DNA from 2 places in the Mycobacterium sp. NGS69 genome. Region 2 is predicted to be linked to the other one. Evidence: predicted binding sites of a transcription regulator. Region 2 holds the regulator's gene; the other holds the start of a gene.
What was found. Region 2 encodes HspR, which represses chaperone genes until heat shock. Its sites were predicted from a motif close to ANNTGAGTNNNNNNNACTCANNT; they were not measured.
Positions count from the first base shown of each region.

Region 1: the regulator HspR is predicted to act here: its motif matches at 3,918-3,940, upstream of lon (endopeptidase La).

Region 1 covers NZ_JCALCD010000007.1:125,303-131,142, reverse strand. Annotated here, with positions in the region: gene AC5Y2S_RS21025 (peroxiredoxin) at 1-251, shown strand, start outside; gene AC5Y2S_RS21020 (alkyl hydroperoxide reductase) at 261-797, shown strand; gene AC5Y2S_RS21015 (alpha-amylase family protein) at 808-2,103, shown strand; gene AC5Y2S_RS21010 (DUF1810 domain-containing protein) at 2,100-2,537, opposite strand; gene AC5Y2S_RS21005 (alpha-hydroxy acid oxidase) at 2,556-3,800, shown strand; gene lon (endopeptidase La) at 3,954-5,840, shown strand, end outside.
Region 2 covers NZ_JCALCD010000003.1:613,232-619,071, forward strand. Annotated here, with positions in the region: gene clpB (ATP-dependent chaperone ClpB) at 1-114, opposite strand, end outside; gene AC5Y2S_RS12295 (FAD-binding oxidoreductase) at 259-1,419, shown strand; gene AC5Y2S_RS12300 (aldose 1-epimerase) at 1,433-2,323, shown strand; gene AC5Y2S_RS12305 (hypothetical protein) at 2,335-2,856, opposite strand; gene AC5Y2S_RS12310 (PE family protein) at 2,880-4,046, opposite strand; gene AC5Y2S_RS12315 (heat shock protein transcriptional repressor HspR) at 4,123-4,515, opposite strand; gene dnaJ (molecular chaperone DnaJ) at 4,515-5,696, opposite strand; gene grpE (nucleotide exchange factor GrpE) at 5,768-5,840, opposite strand, start outside.

The sequences.
Region 1 (5,840 bases), on a different contig from region 2:
ACATCAAGCGGGAGCTTTCGCTGGCCACGGGCGTGCTCAACGCCGACGGCGTCGCCGACCGGGTCACCTTCATCGTCGATCCGAACAACGAAATCCAATTCGTCTCGGCGACCGCGGGATCCGTGGGGCGTAACGTCGACGAGGTGCTGCGAGTCCTGGACGCGTTGCAATCCGACGAGCTGTGCGCCTGCAACTGGCGCAAGGGCGACCCGACCATCGACGCCGGCGAGCTGCTCAAGGCATCGGCATAAGGGGGCGAGATGAGCGTCGAGAACCTCAAGGCCGCGCTGCCCGAATACGCCAAGGACCTCAAGCTCAACCTGGGCTCGATCACGCGCAGCACGGTGCTGAACGAGGAGCAGCTCTGGGGCACCCTGCTGGCCAGCGCCGCGGCCACGCGAAACACCCAGGTGCTGGCCGAGATTGGCGCCGAGGCCGGCGACTACTTGTCGGCCGAGGCGTACCAGGCGGCACTGGGAGCCGCGTCCGTCATGGGCATGAACAACGTGTTCTACCGGGGCCGCGGCTTCCTGGACGGCCAGTATGACGATCTGCGGGCCGGGTTGCGGATGAACATCATCGGCAATCCGGGTGTGGACAAGGCGAATTTCGAGCTCTGGTCCTTCGCGGTGTCGTCGATCAACGGGTGTTCGCATTGCGTCGTCGCCCACGAGCACACGCTGCGCGAGGCGGGCGTGGACCGCGAGGCCATCCTCGAGGCGCTGAAGGCCGCGGCGATCGTCGCCGGTGTGGCGCAAGCGATCGTCGCCGCCCAGACACTGGCCGCCGTCGGCTGATCGCGCCGTTGTGACGAAACCCGCCTGGATCGAGCACGCGATTTGGTGGCAGGTCTATCCGCTGGGATTCGTCGGGGCGTTTCCGGAATCGTCCGAGCCGGAGCCGTCCGAGCCGTCGCAGCCGAGCCAACATCGGCTGCGACGGCTCGTCGACTGGTTCGACCATGCCATCGCGCTGGGGGCGTCGGGAATCGCGCTGGGCCCGATATTCGCCTCCCGCACACACGGTTACGACACCACCGATCACTACCGGATCGATCCGCGGCTCGGGGATGACGCCGACTTCGACTACCTTGTCGCCCAGGCCCACCGTCGCGGCCTGCGCATCCTGCTCGACGGCGTGTTCAATCACGTCGGCCTGGACTTTACGCGCTATCGCGACGAGGTGCCGGGGTGGTTCAGCGGCGGTACCTTTGAGGGCCACTCGGAACTCATCACGCTCAACCATGACAACCCCGAGGTCGTCGACTACGTCGCCGACGTGATGGCCCACTGGCTGCGCCGCGGCGCGGACGGCTGGCGCCTCGACGCGGCCTACATTGTGCCGCAACAATTCTGGGCGTCGACGCTGCCACGGGTGCGCGAACAGCATCCGGATGCCTGGTTCGTCGGCGAGCTCATCCATGGCGACTACGCCGCGGTGGTCGAGGCGGCGAAGTTCGACTCGGCGACCCAGTACGAGCTCTGGAAGGCCATCTGGAGCAGCCTCAACGACGGCAACTTCTTCGAGCTGGACTGGGCGCTGCAGCGGCACAACGAGTTTCTGGCCACCTTCGCCCCGCTGACGTTCATCGGCAATCACGACGTCACCCGCATCGCCAGCCGGCTCGACCGACCCGGGCACGTGGCCCACGCGCTGGCGATCCTGCTGACGGTGGGTGGGGTGCCCAGCGTGTACGCCGGCGACGAGCTGGGGTTCCGCGGCATCAAGGAGGAGCGGTACGGCGGCGACGACGCGGTGCGCCCCGAGTTCGGCACTCCCCCAGTGGAATTGGATGCGTTCGGCGCCGAGATGTGGAGACTGCACCAGTTCCTCGTCGGGTTGCGCCGCCGTCACCCGTGGTTGCACGCGGCCTCGACGACCGCGTTGCGGCTGGAAAATCGGCACTACGTCTACGAGACGCGCGGCGGTGACAACGCGCTGCTGGTCGCGCTCAACATCGGCGACGAGCCGATGCGCGTGCCGCTCTCGGAGCTCGGCACGGCCCACCTGCAGGTGCTCGCCGGCTCCTCGGCGCCGCCACAGGAAGTCGTCGACGCGGTGGTCGTCGAGCCGCACGGCTGGCGGATTCTGGGCCCGGCCTAGGGGCCTGTCAGCCGCGCCAAGGTCAGAGGGTCCTCCTGGCCGTAGAAGTAGTTGTCGAGTAGGGCGACGAAGTCGTGGTTGTCGTCGGTCGCGTGGGCGAACAGCGTCATCGACGAGCGCAGCTTGAGGTCGTCGGGCGAACCGAAGATGTCGATGATCGAGCGGTCCCGCACCTCGTTGACCAGCCGAGTGCACTCGCGTAGTCGCGACCCGAGGAGCTCATGCTGCAGATAGGCGCGGGCTTCCTCGAGCGACGTGATGCCGTAGCGGGCCGCCATCGGACTGCTGCCCAGCCCGCGCAGTTGTGGGAAGACGAACCACATCCAGTGACCACGTTTTCGTCCATTGCGCAGCTCTTCGACGGCGGCGCGGTAGATCCCGGACTGTGCCGACACGAAACGTCTCAGATCGAAAGGGTCGCTTGCCGATGCCACATGACTACGGTTGCATACATGGCCGTCAAGCGACGAATGCCCAAGGTGCGCGACCTGGCGCCGCTGATGCAGTTCAAACGGCCGCAACTCGACGCGACCAAGCGCCGCCTGGCAGCCGCGTACACCATCGAGGACCTGCGCCGCATCGCCAAACGCCGCACCCCCAGGGCGGCGTTCGACTACACCGACGGCGCCGCCGAGGACGAGCTGTCCATCGCGCGGGCCCGACAGGCGTTCCGCGACATCGAGTTTCACCCGACCATCCTGCGTGACGTCTCCAATGTCACCGCCGGATGGAACGTCCTGGGCCAGCCGGTCGTGTTGCCGTTCGGGATCGCGCCCACCGGATTCACCCGGTTGATGCACACCGAGGGCGAGATCGCCGGCGCGCGGGCGGCCGCGCGGGCGGGGATACCGTTCTCGCTCTCCACCCTGGGAACCACGGCGATCGAAGACCTCGTCACGGCGGTTCCCCAGGGCCGCAAGTGGTTCCAGCTCTACATGTGGCGCGACCGGGACCGCTCGATGGCGCTGGTGAAGCGCGCGGCCGACGCGGGATTCGACACGCTGCTGGCCACCGTCGACGTGCCGGTGGCGGGCGTGCGGCTGCGCGACAACCGCAACGGCATGACGATCCCGCCGACGCTGACGCTGCGTACCGTCCTGGACGCGGTGCCGCACCCGAAGTGGTGGTTCGACCTGCTGACCACCGAGCCGCTGGCCTTCGCGTCGCTGGACCGCTGGTCGGGCACGGTCGGCGAGTATCTCAGCACGATGTTCGACCCGAGCCTGACCTTCGATGACTTGGAGTGGATCAAGGCCCAATGGCCCGGCAAGCTGGTGGTCAAGGGGATCCAGACGATCGAGGACGCCCGCGCCGTCGTCGACCGTGGCGTCGACGGGATCGTGTTGTCCAATCACGGTGGGCGCCAGCTGGATCGGGCCCCGGTGCCCTTCCACCTGTTGCCGACGGTCGCGCGTGAGCTGGGCAAGGACACCGAGATCCTGGTGGACACCGGCGTCATGTCCGGAGCCGACATCGTCGCGGCGATCGCGCTCGGGGCCCGGTGCACGCTGGTCGGGCGGGCCTACCTGTACGGGCTGATGGCCGGCGGCGAGGCGGGTGTGGCCCGCGCCATTGAGATCCTGCAGAGCGGGATCATCCGGACGATGGGACTACTGGGCGCCACCTGCCTCGAGGAGCTGTCGCCCAAGCACGTGACGCAACTGCGGCGGCTGGGACCGATTTCGCCGCCAGCGTAACGCCCCTAGCCACCGCGTGAGCCGAGCGTGCGGCTGCCCGCACGCCCGTCGTCCAACGTGCGGCCAGCCTCACGCTCGTGGCGAAACCACGCCTGGGAACAAACCCGTGCCCGGCTGGGTTAAGCGCAGCAGACTCAACTTTTGGAGGATCGAATGGCTGAAGCCAAGTCCGTGCCGGTGTTGTTCACCGGGACGATCGTGTTGCCGGGAATGGTGGTGCCGATTGCGCTGGACGACGCCGCCCGGGCGGCGATCGACGCCGCGCAGGCCAGCGAGTCCGGGCAGCTGCTGATCGCCCCGCGGCTGGACGACCGGTACCCGAGCCACGGCGTGATCGCGAAGATTCTGCAGGTCGGCCGGATCGCCGGCGGTGGCACCGCCGCCGTCGTGCGTGGCGAGCGTCGCGCACACATCGGGGCGGGCGCGTCCGGGCCCGGCGCCGCGCTGTGGGTCGAGGTGACCGAGGCGCCGGAGCCGGAGCCGACCGACGAGATCAAGGCCCTGGCCGCGGAATACAAGAAGCTACTGCTGGCCATGCTGCAGCGCCGCGAGGCCTGGCAGATCGTCGACTACGTCAACAGCCTGACCGACCCGTCGGCGCTGGCGGACACGTCCGGCTACGCGTCGTACCTGACCGACGTGCAGAAGCGCCAGCTGCTGGAGACCGTGGACGTGGCCGAGCGGTTGCGCGTGCTGATCGACTGGACCGGCTCGCATCTGGCCGAGGTCGAGGTCAACGAGAAGATCGCCGAGGACGTCCGCGACGGCATGGAGAAGACGCAGAAGGAGTTCCTGCTGCGCCAGCAGCTGGCCGCGATCCGCAAGGAGCTGGGCGAGGGCGAGCCAGACGGGTCCGACGATTACCGGGCCCGCGTCGAGGCGGCCGACCTGCCCGAGAAGGTGCGCGAGGCCGCGCTGCGCGAGGTCGGCAAGCTGGAACGCTCGAGCGACCAGAGCCCGGAGAGCGGCTGGATTCGCACCTGGCTGGACACCGTGCTCGACCTGCCCTGGAACGTGCGGACCGAGGACTCGACGGACCTGGCCGCGGCGCGGGGCGTCCTGGACGCCGACCACCACGGGCTGGACGACGTCAAGGACCGCATCGTCGAATACCTGGCGGTGCGCACCCGGCGTGCGCAGCGCGGGCTGCAGGTTGTCGGCGGGCGGGGTTCCGGCGCCGTGATGGTGCTGGCCGGTCCCCCCGGCGTCGGGAAGACGTCGCTGGGTGAGAGCGTGGCCCGGGCGCTGGGCCGCAAGTTCGTCCGCGTCGCCCTGGGCGGCGTGCGCGACGAGGCCGAGATCCGCGGGCACCGGCGCACCTACGTGGGCGCGCTGCCGGGCCGGATCGTGCGCGCGATCGGCGAGGCGGGATCGATGAATCCCGTCGTGCTGCTAGACGAAATCGACAAGGTCGGATCCGACTACCGCGGCGACCCGAGCGCGGCGCTGCTCGAGGTGCTCGACCCGGCGCAGAACCACACGTTCCGCGACCACTACCTGGATCTGGACCTGGACCTGTCCGATGTGGTGTTCCTGGCCACCGCCAACGTGATCGAAAACATCCCGTCGGCCTTGCTGGACCGCATGGAGCTGGTCACTATCGACGGCTACACCGAGGACGACAAGGTCGCCATCGCCCGCGACTACCTGCTGCCCCGGCAGCGGGAGCGGGCGGCGCTGAACGACGACGAGGTCACGGTCACCGACGCCGCGCTGCGCAAGATCGCGGCGGATTACACGCGCGAGCCGGGGGTTCGTCAGTTCGAGCGGCTGCTGGCCAAGGCGCTGCGGAAGGTGACGACCAAGATCGCCGACGAACAGGTGACGATCGACGAGCCCGACCTGGTCGGCTACCTGGGCCGTCCGCGGTTCACGCCCGAGTCCGCCGAACGCACGGCGGTGCCCGGTGTGGCCACCGGCCTGGCCGTGACCGGCCTGGGCGGCGACGTCCTCTACATCGAAGCGGGCGCCACCGACGGCGAGCCCGGTTTGCAGTTGACCGGTCAGTTGGGGGACGTGATGAAGGAGTCGGCGCAGATC
Region 2 (5,840 bases):
CAGCGCCAACAGCAGATGGGCGGGCCGGATCTCCGGATTGCCGGCGGCCGAGGCCGCCTGCAGGGCCGAGGTCAGGGCCGCCTGCGTCTTGGTGGTCGGGTTGAAAGAGTCCACGACACCTCCGTTCGAGTACTTGGGTAAAAATGCTTGTCGGGTATTTCAACGCCGTCAAGGTTGAGTCTGTTCCGCTCAACTCTAGTGGATTTTGCGCATCTTGGAATAGAGGCTTAAGTCGCCAGCCCGTTTAAATTGGGGCCCGTGAGCCTGGAGGACCCCGACGCGTTGCGGGTGCTGCGCGACGCCTTCGCCCCGGGCTCCGACGCACTCGTCCGCCAGTTCTATACCCGCTGGTTCGCCCTCGACGTCTCGGTGCGCGACCTTTTCCCGCCCGAAATGGACGCCCAGCGGACCGCTTTTGCGCACGCCCTGCACTGGGTCTACGGGGAACTGGTCGAGCAGCGCGCGGCCGAGCCGGTGGCCTTCCTGGCCCAGCTCGGACGGGATCACCGCAAATTCGGCGTGCTGCCGAACCATTACGGCACCCTGCGTCGCGCCCTGTACGCGACGCTTCGTGACCGCCTCGGTGACGGGTGGACCGAGCCCGTCGCGGCGGCCGCCGATCAGTCGCTCAACCTGATCACCGGGGTGATGAGCGGGGCCGCCGCCGCCGAGCGGGGGCCGGCCTGGTGGGACGGCACGGTCATCGAGCACATGCGGGTGTCCCGGGACCTGGCCGTCGTGCGGCTGCAGCTCGACCGCCCGATGGACTACTACCCCGGCCAGTACGTCGACGCCCACGTTCCGCAGTGCCCGCGCCGGTGGCGCTACCTGAGCCCGGCGATCCCCGCCGACCCGGGCGGCGGGATCGAGTTCCACGTCCGCCAGGTGCCCGGCGGCCTGGTCAGCACCGCGATCGTCAACGAAACGCGGCCCGGGGACCGGTGGCGGCTGTCCAGCCCGCACGGCGGCCTGCGGGTCGACCGGGACGGCGAGGACGTGCTGATGGTCGCCGGCAGCACCGGGCTGGCGCCGCTGCGGGCGCTGATCATGGACCTGTCCCGCTACGCGGAAAACCCGCGGGTCCACCTCTTCTTCGGCGCCCGCTACCGCTGCGAGCTCTACGACTTGCCCACCCTGTGGCAGGTTGCCCAGCACAATCCGTGGCTGTCCGTCTCCCCGGTCTCGGAATACAGCCTGGACCCGTCATGGGCCGCCGACTATCCCGACGTCACGCCGCCGCGCGGCCTGCATGTGCGCCAGACCGGCCGCCTGCCCGACGTGGTGACAAAATACGGTGGCTGGGGCGACCGGCAGATCCTGATCTGCGGCGGGCCGGACATGGTCCGCGCCACCAAGGCCGCCCTGGTCGCCAAAGGTGCTCCGCCCGAACACATTCAGCACGACCCACTGTCCCGGTGAACCGAGGTAAGCCATGCAGATCGTGACCCTGACCGACCCGTCGTCGCCGGTGGCGGCGCAGTTCGTGCCCGAGGCGGGCATGATCGGCACGTCGCTGACCGACGCGGGCACCGAGCTGCTCGGCCAACGACGCGGCCTGCAGGCGTACGTCGAGGCGGGCAAGACGATGGGCATCCCGATCCTGTACCCGTGGGCAAATCGGTTGGGCGACAACACCTACACGGCCGAGAACGTGACGGTGACGCTGACGCCCGGGGAGAACGGCGTCCGTCCCGACCCCAACGGGTTGCCGATCCACGGCACCCTGGCCGCCTACCCGGGCTGGCGGGTGACGACGGAGTCGGGCAACGAGCTGACTGCCGAGGTGGATTTCGGCGCCGACCCGCGGTTGCTGGCCGGCTTTCCGTTCCCGCATGTGCTCACGGTGGCGGTGCGACTGGCCGACAGGGCGCTGACGGTGCGCACCACCGTCACCGCGACCGGCGACACCGCGGTTCCGCTGTGCTTCGGTTTCCATCCCTACCTGCACCTGCCCGGCGTTGCCCGCGGCGACTGGATGATCGAAACACCGCCGCTGCGGCACTTGCGGCTCGACGAGCGCGGCCTGCCCACCGGAGAATCCGAATCCCAGCCGGTTAGCGGACAACCCTTGGGCGACAAGGCTTTTGACGACGCCTACGACCAGGCCGGCGACGGCGCGGTTTTCGCGGTGTCCGGCGGCGGGCGGCGCGTGGAGGTGCACTTCGAGCGGGGCTATCCGGCGGCGCAGATCTTCGCCCCCCTCGCCAAGGATGTGGTGTGCTTCGAGCCGATGGCGGCGCCGACGGACGCGCTGCGCCGCGGCGGCTACCGGTGCGCGCGACCGGGCGCGCCGGCGGTCACGCAGTTCTCGATTCGGGTGTGAGCGAACATCTTTCACCACCGCAGCATCGGGAAGGGCCGCAGCGGGTGCCCGGCGGCGTAGCGGGTCAGCCCCTTGGCGAGGAACGCGTGGAAGCCACAATAAGGCAACTCGGCGACGACGGACCGGATGTCCGCGCGCCCGATCCCATCACGCAACAAGCCACGGCTCACGTCGATGCGGTCGGCTATCCGAAAGGTCTCGGCCATCCGGTCGTGCGACGGCCGCAGCCGGTGGTGTTCGACGATCAGCGTGCGCACGCCGTCGACGTTGTCGACGCCGAATTCCTCGGCGTGCGCCGCGGCCAGGGCGGCCGAGGGCTCCAGGTAGTCGAATGTGCCCGCGGTCCAGATGCCGAGATCGTGTGTGGCCCAGGCCAGGACGGCGAAATCCGGGACGGGACCGGCGAGCAGCCGTTGGTGATAGTTGATGCCGCGGTAGACGTGGTTGCGGTAGGCGGGCAGGTGCGCGCCCAGCTCGCGCCGGTATCGGTGTAGCAGCGTCTCGACGATCGGGTGCTCGGTGGTCACTTCCATGCCGTGACCGAGTTTAGGTGAACTCAGCCCGGTTGGCCCGGGGCGCCGTCGGCGCCGAACAGCTTCCCGCGAGTTCCCCCGGCACCACCCGCGCCGCCGAACGTGCCACCGTTGCCGCCGGGGCCACCGTTACCGATCCACGACGCGTCACCGCCGTTACCGCCCTGCCCGGCGAACGACCCCCCTGTGCCGATGGCGCCGCCGACGCCACCGGCACCGCCGTTGCCGATCGGCCCGGCCGTCCCGCCCGCGCCGCCGTGTCCGCCGTGACCGTCGTGCCCCGCGGCACCGCCCCCACCGCCGCTCCCGCCGTCACCGAAGAGCAGGCCGCCGTTGCCGCCGCCACCACCGGCGCCGCCGTCGTGGACGCTAGAGGCTGTATTGCCCGCGCCTCCGACGCCGCCGGCGCCGCCGGTGCCGAACAGCCCGGCACTGCCACCGTGGCCACCAGCGCCGCCGTTGCCTGGCGTCGAAATGGTGCTGGGGCCTCCGGCTCCGCCCGCGCCGCCGTTGCCGTAGATCAGCCCGCCCATGCCGCCGGCGCCGCCAGCTCCGCCGCCTATGGAGCCGTTGGGGCCGCCGCCGGCGCCACCCGCGCCGCCGACGCCGAACAGCCCGGCGTTTCCGCCCGCACCGCCGGCGCCGCCGAAACCGCCCGGTCCCCCTGCCCCGCCGTTGCCGATCAGCCCGCCGGCGCCACCATTCCCGCCGGCCACCCCGTTGTTCGTGCTTGCACCCCCGGCGCCGCCGTTGCCCCACAGGATTCCACCCGCGCCGCCGGGTTGCCCGACGCCGCCGACCGTTCCGCCGTTCGCGCCGTTACCGATCAGCGGGCGCCCCAGGAACAGTTGGGTCGGCGCGTTGATCGCGCCCAGCACCTCCTGCTCGATCGTTTGCAGCGGCGACGCGTTCGCGGCCTCGGCACCGGCGTACATGCTCGCCCCGGAGTTCAGCAGTTGGACGAATTGCTGGTGAAACCGTTGCGCCTGGACACCCAGCGCCTGATAGGCCTGCCCGTGCGCGCCGAACAGTGCGGCAATCGCCTCCGACACCTCGTCATTGCCCGCGGCCAGCAGTTGCGACGTCGGCGTCACGGCCGCGGCGTTCGCCGCATGTAGGGCGGAGCCGATGTTGGCCACGTCGGTGGCCGCCGCCGTTACGAATTCCGGGGTTACGAGCACGAGTGACATGGCCCCGACCATAAGGCGCGCGAAGCGGCTGCGAATCAGGGATTTCCCTACTCTTCGCGGCCCCCGCGGCGGTCGCCTAGCGCGGTTTTCGCGGTTGCCAGACCACCAGCGCGGTGCTCTTGGGCACCACCGCCAGGTCGCGGCGCTGGCCGGCGCGCACCTGTGCCAGCTCCTCGGTCAGCTCCTTCACGCGCGACTGCAGCGCCTCCACCTGGTTGGTCAGCTCGATGATGCGCTTGATGCCGGCCAGGTTGACGCCCTCGTCCTGCGACAGCCGCTGCACCTCGCGCAGCAGGTCCACGTCGTGCTCCGAATAACGGCGTCCCCCGCCGGAAGTGCGCCTCGGGCTCACCAGCCCGAGGCGGTCATAGGTGCGCAGCGTCTGCGCGTGCATGCCGGCCAGTTCGGCCGCCACCGAGATCAGGAAGGTCCGGGCCTCCTCCTTGGGGTTGCGAGAACCTCGGGCCATCAGCGATTGCCCGCCCATCCCGCGCGCGGGTCGAAACCACTGGATCGCTCGGCGGCCGCGTAGGCCTCCAGCGCCTCCTGGGCGGCGCCCTCCAGGTTCGGCGGCACGGACACTTTCACGGTGACCAGCAGGTCGCCGTTGCCGCCGCCGCGCTTGGGCACACCGCGTCCGCGTACCCGCAGGATGCGGCCGTCGGCGGTGCCCTTGGGCACCCGCACGCCGACCTTGCCGTCCAGCGTGGGAACCGAAAGCGTTGAGCCCAAAGCCAACTCGGTGAAGCTGACGGGGACGGTCACGGTGAGGTCGTCGCCGTCACGGCCGAACACCTTGTCCGGTCGCACATGCACGGTCACGTACAGGTCGCCCGACGGCGCGCCGCGCAACCCGGCCTCGCCCTGCCCGGGCAGCCGGATCCGCTGTCCGTCCTCGACGCCCGGCGGGATCCGCACGTTGATGGTGCGGGTGCGGGTCGTCACGCCGGTGCCTTTGCACTCGTCGCAGGGGTGCTCGATGATCGAGCCGCTGCCCCGGCAGTCGGCGCAGGGTTCGGAGAAGCCGAACGCTCCCTGGTTGCGGTTGATCACGCCCGCGCCGTTACAGCTGGGGCACACCTTCGGGCTGGTGCCCGGGCGCGCGCCGCTGCCATGGCAATTCGTGCACGGCGCCGGGCTGGTCAGCCGCAGCGGCATCGCCACGCCCTTGGCCGCCTCGACGAAATCGAGCTCGGTCTCGGTCTCCAGGTCGTTGCCGCGCCGCGGCCGGCTGGGACGCGGGCTCGCGCCGCCGCGTCCGAACAAGCCGCCGAACAGGTCGCCGATGTTGGCGCCGCCGCTTCGGCCGGCGGCGTCGAACAGGTCGCTGAGGTTGAACTCCGCGCCGTCGCCACCGACGTTGAAGCTGAAGCCGCTGCCACCGTCGAACCGGCGGCCGCCGAAACCGCCGCCGGCGAACAGGCGGCGGGTTTCGTCGTACTCCTTGCGCTTGGCCGGATCCGACAACACGTTGTGCGCCTCCGACACCGCCTTGAACCGTTCGCCGGCGGCCGGGTTGTCGGGGTTGGCGTCCGGATGCAGGTCGCGCGCCAGCTTGCGATACGCGCGCTTGATCTCTTCCGGGCTGGCGTCAGAGGAGACGCCCAGCTCCTTATAGAAGTCCTTTTCGACCCATTCACGCTGGGCCATGCCGCGTCACCCCCTCACCTTTCTCTATCTATTTGTCGTATGTGGTCGTTTTTCGTATGTGATTGTGGTGCTTACTCACCGGAGCCGTCGGCGTTATCGGCCGTGTCGGACGGGTGCGTTTCGGCGGCGACCGCTTCTTCGCCG